Regions from separate parts of the Curtobacterium oceanosedimentum genome, predicted to be linked through region 2. Evidence: predicted binding sites of a transcription regulator. Region 2 holds the regulator's gene; each other region holds the start of a gene.
What was found. The regulator HrcA, encoded in region 2, represses chaperone genes, less so after heat shock. The targets are predictions, from matches to a motif close to TTNGCACTCGNNNNNNNCGAGTGCNAA.

Region 1 (3,234 bases), on a different contig from region 2:
CCGGCTTGTCGGCGACGACGGCCTCGGTCGTGAGGAACAGACCGGCGATCGACGCGGCGTTCTGCAGCGCCGAGCGCGTGACCTTGGCCGGGTCGATGATGCCCGCGGCGACCAGGTCGACGTACTCGCCGGTCGCGGCGTTGAGGCCGTGACCCGACTCGAGCTCGCGGACCTTGGCGGCGACGACGCCCGGCTCGAGACCGGCGTTCAGCGCGATCTGCTTGAGCGGCGCGTCGATCGCGACGCGGACGATGTTCGCACCGGTCGCCTCGTCACCCTGCAGGTCGAGCGAGTCGAGTGCGACGGACGCCTGGATGAGCGCGACGCCACCACCGGCGACGATGCCCTCCTCGACGGCGGCCTTCGCGTTGCGGACGGCGTCCTCGATGCGGTGCTTGCGCTCCTTGAGCTCGACCTCGGTCGCGGCACCCGCCTTGATGACGGCCACGCCACCGGCGAGCTTCGCGAGGCGCTCCTGGAGCTTCTCGCGGTCGTAGTCGGAGTCGGTCGCCTCGATCTCGGAGCGGATCTGACGGACACGGCCCGCGATCTGCTCGTCGTCGCCGGCACCCTCGATGATCGTGGTCTCGTCCTTGGTGATGATCACCTTGCGGGCCTTGCCCAGCAGGTCGAGGGTCGCGTTCTCGAGCTTGAGGCCGACCTCTTCCGAGATGACCTGGCCGCCGGTCAGGATCGCGATGTCCTGCAGCATGGCCTTGCGACGGTCACCGAAGCCCGGGGCCTTGACGGCGACGGACTTGAAGATGCCGCGGATCTTGTTCACGACGAGGGTCGCGAGGGCTTCGCCGTCGACGTCCTCGGCGATGATCAGGAGCTGCTTGCCCGCCTGGATCACCTTGTCGACGACCGGGAGCAGGTCCTTGATGTTGGAGATCTTCGAGTTGACGATGAGGATGTACGGGTCCTCGAAGACGGCCTCCTGGCGCTCCGGGTCCGTGACGAAGTACTGCGACAGGTAGCCCTTGTCGAAGCGCATGCCCTCGGTCAGCTCGAGCTCGGTGCCGAAGGTGTTCGACTCCTCGACGGTGACGACGCCCTCCTTGCCGACCTTGTCGATCGCCTCGGCGATGAGCTCGCCGATGGTGGAGTCAGCGGCCGAGATCGACGCGGTGGCGGCGATCTGGTCCTTGGTCTCGATGTCCTTCGCGTTGGCGAGGAGCTGGTCGGAGACGGCGGCGACGGCCTTCTCGATGCCGCGCTTGAGCGACACGGGGTCGGCACCGGCGGCGACGTTGCGGAGGCCCTCGCGGACGAGCGCCTGGGCGAGCACGGTCGCGGTGGTCGTACCGTCACCGGCGACGTCGTCGGTCTTCTTGGCGACCTCCTTGACGAGCTCCGCACCGATCTTCTCGTACGGGTCGTCGAGCTCGATCTCCTTGGCGATGGAGACACCGTCGTTCGTGATCGTGGGGGCGCCCCACTTCTTCTCGAGGACGACGTTGCGGCCGCGCGGGCCGAGCGTCACCTTCACGGCGTCGGCCAGGATGTTCAGGCCGCGCTCGAGGCCACGGCGGGCCTCCTCGTCGAAAGCAATGATCTTAGCCATGTGAGTTTCTCGTCCCTCCCGGACGTCGTCATGGGGGTCGTGCTGGCACTCAGCGTGAGCGAGTGCCAACGCCGATTCTGGCACTCGCCGAGTGCGAGTGCAACACAGCCGGGAGGCACGGCCCGACTTCCCAGGTGACGGTGCGGCACCGGGTCCACCAGCCCGCCCGGGCGGTGCGGGCCCCGCGACCACGGCACCGCACAAGACGAACGCGCCGCCCCCGAGGGGACGGCGCGTCGACGGGTGGTCCCGGACTCAGGCGGGACGGACCGCCTCGGCCTGCGGGCCCTTGGACCCGGTGCCGACGTCGAACGTCACCGCCTGGCCCTCCTCGAGGACCTTGTAGCCCGACATGTCGATTGCCGAGTAGTGCACGAACACGTCCTGGCCCCCTCCATCCACGGTGATGAAGCCGAAGCCCTTCTCGGCGTTGAACCACTTCACGGTTCCGTTGGCCATGATCTCTTGCTCCCTGGTGCTGCTGTTGCGAACGACGCCGTCGCCGTCTGGCGATGACTCTCGTGCAACAACCGCTGCAAGGCAAGAGGTGTGACGTTCTTCCACGCCGATTCCGTCAAGAATCAACGTGCCCGAAACACCGCCGTCACACAGCGCGCGTCGGCGCGGTCCCGACGAGCCCGTCAGCCGCCGTAGTCGGCGCCGAGCACCACGCTGACGTCGGCGTTCGGGAAGGCCGAGGACTGCTCCACCGTCGCGATGCCCAGGGCCTTCGCCACGCCCTGCGCCACGGCCTGCTGGTCGGGCTCCTGGTAGTAGACGACGGACGTGGTCGCCCCCGTCGTCCCGGCGTCGCCAGTCGACGCGACCTTCCAGCCGGCGCTGGTCAGTGCGGTGCGGCCGCGGGCGGCCAGACCGGTGGTCGTCGTGCCGTTCAGCACGACCACGCTCGTCGCGCCCTGCGCCGACGGCTCCGCCGCACTCGGCTCCTCGGACGCGGGCGCGGACGGCTCGTCGGACGGCGACTCCGAGGGCGCGGCCGACGCGGAGGAGCTCGACGAGGGACGCGGCGACGAGGTCGAGCCCGGGAACGAGTAGCTCCCGTTCAGCAGCGCGAGCACGAGGACACCGACGAGCACGAGCACGCCGGTGGCGAGGGCACCCCAGGCGAACGCGATCCACCCGCGTCCACGACGACGGGCACCGCGGTGCGCTCCGACCCGGGGGCCGTCGGAGACCTCGTCGAACCGGTCTCGCGGGTATCTCTCGGTCATCGTTCCTCTTCACGGGGATCGGGCGCGGGGGCGACGAACGCGCGCGCCGCTCGTGCTCGGGTGCGTTCGTGGCGGAGCCGCTGCAGCCGACCGACCAGCTGCGGGTCGAGAGCGAGCGCGGCAGGCAGGTCGATCACGCGGTTGAGCACCTGGTAGTAGCGCGCCGGTGACATGTCGAACTCGACCCGGATCTCCGCTTCCTTCGTGCGGTCGTGTCGCGCCCGGTCGTGCTCGAACGCGAGCACGCGCTGGTCGAGCTCGCTGAGCTCGTCGGTGGGGAGGGCGGTCACGGCACTTCCGGTCACGGTTCGGTCACGGGTCTCGCACATCGTAGGGGTGCCCGGCGGTCCGACCCTGGTACGCGGCTGGACTGTCGCGAGACCCGGTTCAGGCTCCCGGTCGCCGGAACCACCGGACGCGCACGCCGAACGGGTC
Region 2 (3,234 bases):
CGAGCAGGCCCGGCTCCACCAGGTACAGCGACGCCATCAGAAGTTGAAGAAGCGGTCGCGCAGCTTGCCGAACATGCCCTGCTGGAAGCGGGCGAGCTGCGGCCCCGGCGCCTTGTGCGACTTCGCGAGCTGCTCGACGAGTCCGCGCTCCTTGTGCGAGAGCTTCGTCGGGGTCACGACCTGCACCCCGACGCGGAGGTCACCCCGACCGGTGCCGCGCAGCTTCGTCACGCCGCGGTCCTTGATCACCAGGACGTCGGCGCTCTGCACGCCCGGGCGGATCTCGAGCTCGACCGGCCCGTCGAGGCCGTCGATGGTCGTGTGCGCACCGAGGATCGCGTCGGTCATCTGGACCTCGAGCGTCGCGAGGAGGTCGTCGCCGTCGCGGCTGTACACGTCGTGGTGGCGCACCTTCACCTCGAGGTAGAGATCCCCCGAGGGGCCGCCGGCCGGGCCGACCTCGCCCTGACCGGGCATCTGCAGACGGAGCCCGGTCTCGACGCCCGCGGGCACGTCGACGGGGATCGTGCGGCGTGCGCGGACGCGGCCCTGCCCCTGGCAGGTCGGGCAGGGGCTCGGGATGACGGTGCCGTAGCCGCGGCACGTGCCGCAGGGCGCGCTCGTCACGACGTTGCCGAGCAGCGAGCGGACCTGGCGCTGGATGTGCCCGGACCCGCCGCAGATGTCACAGGTGCGCGGGCTCGTCCCCGGCGCGCAGCACGAGCCGTTGCACGTCTCGCAGACGACGGCCGTGTCGACCTCGACGTCCTTGTGCGTGCCGAACACGACCTCGTCCAGGTCGACCTCGATGCGCAGCAGGGCGTCCTGCCCGCGCTCGGCCCGGCTCCGCGGTCCGTTGCCGCGTCCGCCGCCGCCACCGCCGCCGAAGAAGGCGTCGAAGATGTCGCTGAAGCCGCCGGCGGCACCGCCGCCGAACGGGCTCTCCTGCGGGCCGGCGTCGTAGCGCCGACGCTGCTCGGGATCGCTCAGCACGTCGTACGCGTGCGTCACGTCCTTGAAGCGCTCGGCCGCGTCCGGGCTCGGGTTCACGTCCGGGTGCAGCTCGCGCGCCAGCCGTCGGTAGGCCTTCTTGATGTCGGCATCGGAGGCGTCCGGCTGGACGCCGAGGACGTCGTAGTGGTCTGCCACGGTTCCCTCAGTCGGTTTCGGTTCGGTCGGTGGGTCGCGGCGGTCGCCGCGGTCCGGTCTGGAGGCGCGGAGCCGGTCCGCTGGACACCGCGCGGGGGGCGCGTGGTCCGGTCAATGTTCGCCCAGCAGCTTGGACAGGTACCGTGCGACCGCGCGGACGGCGGCCATGTTCGTGCCGTAGTCCATGCGTGTCGGGCCCAGGACGCCCAGTCGGGCGACCGCCCCGCCGCCGGCGAGGTAACCGCCGGCCACGATGCTCGTCGCGTCGAGGCCGTACTCGGCGTTCTCGGCGCCGATGCTCGCGGCCACGGCCACGTCGTCCACCTGCATCTCGCCGAACAAGCGGAGCAGGGTCACCTGTTCCTCGATCGCCTCGAGCACGGGGTACAGGCCGCCGGAGAAGTCGCGCTCGCTCTTCGCCAGGTTGGCCGCGCCCGCCATGACCAGGCGGTCCTGCCGGTTCGCAGCCACCTGCTCGATGAGGGTCGCGACGACGACGCCGCCCAGGGTCTGCGCGTCCGGGCGGAGCTGCCGCGGGACCTCGCGCAGGGCACGGGGGACGTCCTGCAGCAGGAGTCCGACGCTCGCGCCGTTCACGACGGTCCGGAGCTCGGTGAGCGAGTCCTCGTCGAGGGGGACGTCCGTCTCCACCACACGCTGCTCGACGCGGGCGGTGTCGGTGATCAGGACGACCATGAGCCGGGTGTCGCCGAGCCGCACGAGCTCGACGTGCTGCACGCGGGCACGCACCATCGACGGGTACTGCACGAGCGCGACCTGGTTGGTGAGCTGGCTGAGCAGGCGGACGGTGCGGCCGAGGACCTCGTCGAGGTCGTTCGGCGTGCCGAGGAAGGTCTCGATGGCGTGCCGCTGCGCCGTCGACAGGGGCCGCGCCGCCGCGAGGTGGTCGACGAACAGGCGGTAGCCCTTGTCCGTGGGCACCCGACCGGACGAGGTGTGCGGCGCCGCGATGAGCTGTTCGTCCTCGAGCTGCGCCATGTCGTTGCGGATCGTCGCGGCGCTGACCCCGAAGGCGTGCCGCTCGACGATCGTCTTCGAGCCGACGGGCTCGCGCGAGGCGACGTAGTCCCGCACGATCGCCTTGAGGACCTCGAGGGAGCGTTCGCTGACCATCCGGACCCCTTCCGTTCGATGCTGGCACTCGGACGTGTCGACTGCTGATCCTACGCCCGACCACCGACCGACCGGGACCGGAGGCCCCTGCGCCGGTACGCTCACGGCATGAGCTACGGACAGCAACCAGGCGGCCCGCAGGACGGCCGGTACGGCCAGCAGCCGGGGGGACCCCAGAACCCGCAGGGACCGCAGTACCCGGCCGGCTTCACGCCGCCCCAGCCGATGTCGCCGGAGGACCAGCGCCTCTGGGCGACGCTGACGCACGTCGGCGGCATCTTCTTCAGCCTGGTCGTGCCGATCATCGCGTACCTGGTGCTGCGCGACCGGGGGCAGTTCATCAAGGAGCACACCCGCCAGGCGCTGAACTTCCACATCACGGCGGCGATCGCGTACGTCGTGGCGTGGCTGCTCTGCCTGGTCGTGATCGGGTTCGTCCTGCTCCCGATCATCGGCGTGCTCGTGATCGTGTTCGCGATCCTGGCGGCCGTGGCGGCGAACCGCGGCGACCTCTACCGCTACCCGCTCACGATCGAGTTCATCAAGCAGTAGCGCGGGCGGCAGCCCGTGCGCTAGTCGAGCAGCTCGCGGACGACGGCGTCCGCGAGCAGCCGACCCTGCAGGGTCAGCTCGATCCGTCCCCGCACCGCGGCCGACCCGTCCACGAGACCGCGGGCGATGAGGCCGGCGACGCGGCCACGGGCCTCCCGGCCGAGCTCCGCGGTGGTGAGCTCGCCGCGCACGCGTGCGGCCAGCAGCACCCGCTCGACGTACCGGGTGTCGGCGTCGAGCGTCTCGCGCCCCGCCGCGGGCGACTCGCCCGCCAGCACCCGGTTCGCGTACGCGGCCGGGTGCTTCACGTTCCACCAGCGGGTGCCGGCGACCGCCGAGTGCGCGCCCGGGCCGACGCCCCACCAGTCGTGACCCTTCCAGTAGGACAGGTTGTGCCGG
Region 3 (3,234 bases), on a different contig from region 2:
ACGCGCCACCCAGGGGCATCCCGCCGAAGTCGAACCAGCCGCGCTCGCGCACCGGGGCGAGGGGCTGCCCCTGGATCGCGTCGTGCTCCGTGATGTCGTCGACGACGACGCCGGCCGGCGACCACAGCGTGAGCGTCCGGACGCGCGAGGGCTCCCGCGCCGCGGCGAGCGCCGACTCCACCGCGCCCAGGCTGTGCGCGACGACGTGCACGCCCCGTCCGCGGTCGGCGGCGCGGATCATCGAGACGACCTGCTCCACCTCGTCGCGGATGGTGATGTCCGCGAACTCCCCGTCGCTGACGCCCTGCCCGAGTCGGTCGTGGCTGCGGACGACCGCGCCTCGGGCGACCAGGTGTCGTGCGGTCTGCACGAACAGCTGGTGCCCGCCGAGCGCACTGTCGCTGAAGCCGTGCACGAGCAGTACGACGGGGGCATCCGCCGCCCCGTCCTGCGGCTCCCACTGCCAGCCGCGGATCGTCCGACCGTCGTGGTCGAGCGTGGTCGGGGTGGTGCGGGGGTCGACACCCCGCAGCGGCGCACTGGCCATCAGTTCGTCCGGTCCGCCCAGCCGGCCGGCAGGTCGCCGGGAGCGGTGTCGACCACGGTCTCGTCGTCCTCGCCGACGTGCTCGAACAGCGTGATGTGCGCGAACTCCGGCACGACGTAGATCGGGTAGGTCGGCCCCTCGTCGCGGAAGCGCTGCATCTCGTCCAGGTGGTCGTTCTGGTAGAGCACGGTCTTCTGCCCGTCGAGCTCGATCCAGCGCGGGAAGAAGATCGTCCCGTGCAGGACGCGCTGCTCGGGGATGACGTTGACGACGACGCTGGTACCGGTCGGCTCGTTCCAGGACACCTTGTAGACACCGGGGGCGAGGGCGACGAGGTCGACGGTCTGGTCCTTCACCCAGCGGCCACCGACGTGCCCGGTGTGGATGCGGTAGTCGATGGTCGTGGCGTTCTTGACGTACATCTCGTACTGCCAGCCGTTGGCGTACGTGTAGACGAACCGGTGGCCGACGATGCCGGTGAGGTCCTGGGGCGGTTCGGGGTGCTCGACGGAGGTCTGTGCGCTCATGCGATCGAGTTTGCACCCGGAATGGTTTTGTTGCAAACACTTCTCGCTGCTAGGTTGCCGTGTGTGCAGGGTACGGACGCATCGGACGCCACGACGCAGGTCGCGCGCAGGCTGAGCGACCGCATCGGCCCGTTCCGGCGCGCCCTCCTACGCACGTCCCGCGAGGTCGCCGACCTGCCGGACCTGCCCGACGCCCAGGTCGAGGTGATGCGTGCCCTGACCGGGTCCACGACCACCCCCTCGGCCCTCGCCGCCCGCCTCGGTCTCGCCCGCTCGACGGTGAGCAACCTCGTCTCGGCGATGGAGTCCGTCGGACTCGTCGAGCGACGCCTGGCCGCCGGCGACGGACGCCGGACCGAGCTCCGCCTGACCCCCCTGGCGGAGGAACGGCTCGCCGCCTACGACGAGGCATCGGCCGCGGTGCTCGTCGAGGCACTCGGCCGACTCGCACCCGAGGACCGCACCGCGCTGGCCGCCGCGCTCCCCGCACTCGAGCACCTGCACCACGAGATCACGCACCGCGGCGACCACTGATCGCCATCGGGGCACCGTTCCCAGCAGGCTCCGAGCGGTTTTTTGGCACTCCTGAGGGGAGAGTGCTAGAACGGGTCGCAGTTGAGTCGAGGGGACTCAACGAAGACCACGAAGGAGTTGATCTCGATGACGATGCAGTTCGACCCGTTCCGCGAGCTCGACCGAATCGCCGGCTCCCTGCTCGGAGCCGGAGCCGGTGCTCCCCGCTCGATGCCGATGGACCTGTACCGCACCGGCGACCACTACGTCCTCGACGTCGACCTGCCGGGCATCGACCCGGGCTCGGTCGACGTGGACGTCGACGGCTCGGTGCTGACCATCCGCGCGGAGCGCACGCTCGGCGCCCCGGAGGGCTCCCAGTGGCTCACCCGGGAGCGCCAGCCGGGCACGTTCGTCCGGCAGCTCACGCTCGGTGACCACCTGGACACCGCGCGCATCAGCGCCGCCTACGACAACGGCGTCCTGAGCGTGACGATCCCGGTCAAGGAGTCCGCGAAGCCGCGCAAGATCGACGTGACCACCGGCAGCGGTGCGCAGCAGCTCGCGGTCGGCAGCGGTTCCGCCGAGTAGTCCGGGGGCGTGCGGTGACGACGATCATCAACGCCCTCCTCGCCGTCGCGGTCGTGACGGGAGCGCTGGTCGCGACGAGCCTGGACCGTCGGGTGGCCGTGCTCCTGGGCGCGGCCGGCAGCACGGCGGGGAACTTCCTCACCTGGCTGGTCGCGCCCGGCGCGTGGGCACAGGTCCCGCTCGTCCCCTGGCTCGCCGCGGCCGCCGGCACGGTGGCGCTCATCGCACTCTGGAGTGCGACGCGCCTCTGGTCCGGCATCTTCGAGCCACCGCGCGCACCGCGCGACGACGACACCGCCGCGCTGGTGACGGTGGGTGCGGAGTCGTGACGGGGTGACCACGTGACGGACGGGAGGCGCGGTGCCGGCTGGCACCGCGCCTCCCGTCCGTCTCCCGGTCGCGTCGCGCGACCGGCGGGACGGTCACTCCTTGTGAAGCGTGTCCTGCACGAGGCCGGCGGTCTTCTCGACCACGTTCGGCAGCTCGGTGGTGCCGTACAGCCGGACGTCCGGGTGCGTGGGCGGGGGCATCGGCACCGAGGTGGTGGGGCCGTCGTGGTACGAGTACTCGCCCTTGCCGTCGAACGACGGGCCGCTCGCCCACGGGCCGTCCGCCGCCGCCTTGCCGTCGGAGAAGTTGAGGTACTGGTAGTTGACCTCCTGGTTCTCCTTCGACTGCGGGAAGTTGCTCGGCACCGGGAAGCCCTCGACGCCCTTCTCGCGGAGCTCCGCGGCGGCGGTCGCCCACATGTTCTGGTGCATGGTGTCGCGCGCGATGAGGAACGAGAGCAGGTCCCGCACGCCGTGGTCGTCGGTCATGTGGTAGAGCCGGGCGGCCTGGACGCGCCCCTGCATCTCGGCGTTCTCGTTCGCCGTGAAGTCGGCGAGCAGGTTGCCGGACGCGGTGATGTACGAGCCCTGCCAGGGGTTGCCGTTGCTGTCCACCGGTCGGGCTCCGGCGCCCGCGACGATCGCGTGCTGCACGTCGGTGCCCCCGACGATCGCCGCGACGGTCGGGTCGTCCTGCAGCGCGTCCTCGGTGATGCCGAGCGGGCTC

Region 1: a site for HrcA is predicted at 1,610-1,636, ahead of groL (chaperonin GroEL). Genes of this name have one in related genera too.
Region 3: a site for HrcA is predicted at 1,651-1,677, ahead of ABIC52_RS10435 (Hsp20/alpha crystallin family protein). Genes of this name have one in related genera too.

Annotation. Positions count from the first base shown of each region.
Region 1 covers NZ_JBEPMD010000015.1:65,411-68,644, forward strand. Annotated here, with positions in the region: gene groL (chaperonin GroEL) at 1-1,567, opposite strand, end outside; gene ABIC52_RS14255 (cold-shock protein) at 1,823-2,026, opposite strand; gene ABIC52_RS14260 (LytR C-terminal domain-containing protein) at 2,209-2,799, opposite strand; gene ABIC52_RS14265 (DUF3263 domain-containing protein) at 2,796-3,089, opposite strand; gene ABIC52_RS14270 (DUF2332 family protein) at 3,187-3,234, opposite strand, start outside.
Region 2 covers NZ_JBEPMD010000004.1:169,598-172,831, reverse strand. Annotated here, with positions in the region: gene ABIC52_RS05940 (RsmE family RNA methyltransferase) at 1-37, opposite strand, end outside; gene dnaJ (molecular chaperone DnaJ) at 37-1,149, opposite strand; gene hrcA (heat-inducible transcriptional repressor HrcA) at 1,261-2,283, opposite strand; gene ABIC52_RS05925 (DUF4870 domain-containing protein) at 2,392-2,835, shown strand; gene hemW (radical SAM family heme chaperone HemW) at 2,856-3,234, opposite strand, start outside.
Region 3 covers NZ_JBEPMD010000008.1:82,371-85,604, reverse strand. Annotated here, with positions in the region: gene ABIC52_RS10450 (alpha/beta hydrolase) at 1-547, opposite strand, end outside; gene ABIC52_RS10445 (phenolic acid decarboxylase) at 547-1,074, opposite strand; gene ABIC52_RS10440 (MarR family winged helix-turn-helix transcriptional regulator) at 1,138-1,608, shown strand; gene ABIC52_RS10435 (Hsp20/alpha crystallin family protein) at 1,735-2,178, shown strand; gene ABIC52_RS10430 (hypothetical protein) at 2,193-2,507, shown strand; gene ABIC52_RS10425 (manganese catalase) at 2,601-3,234, opposite strand, start outside.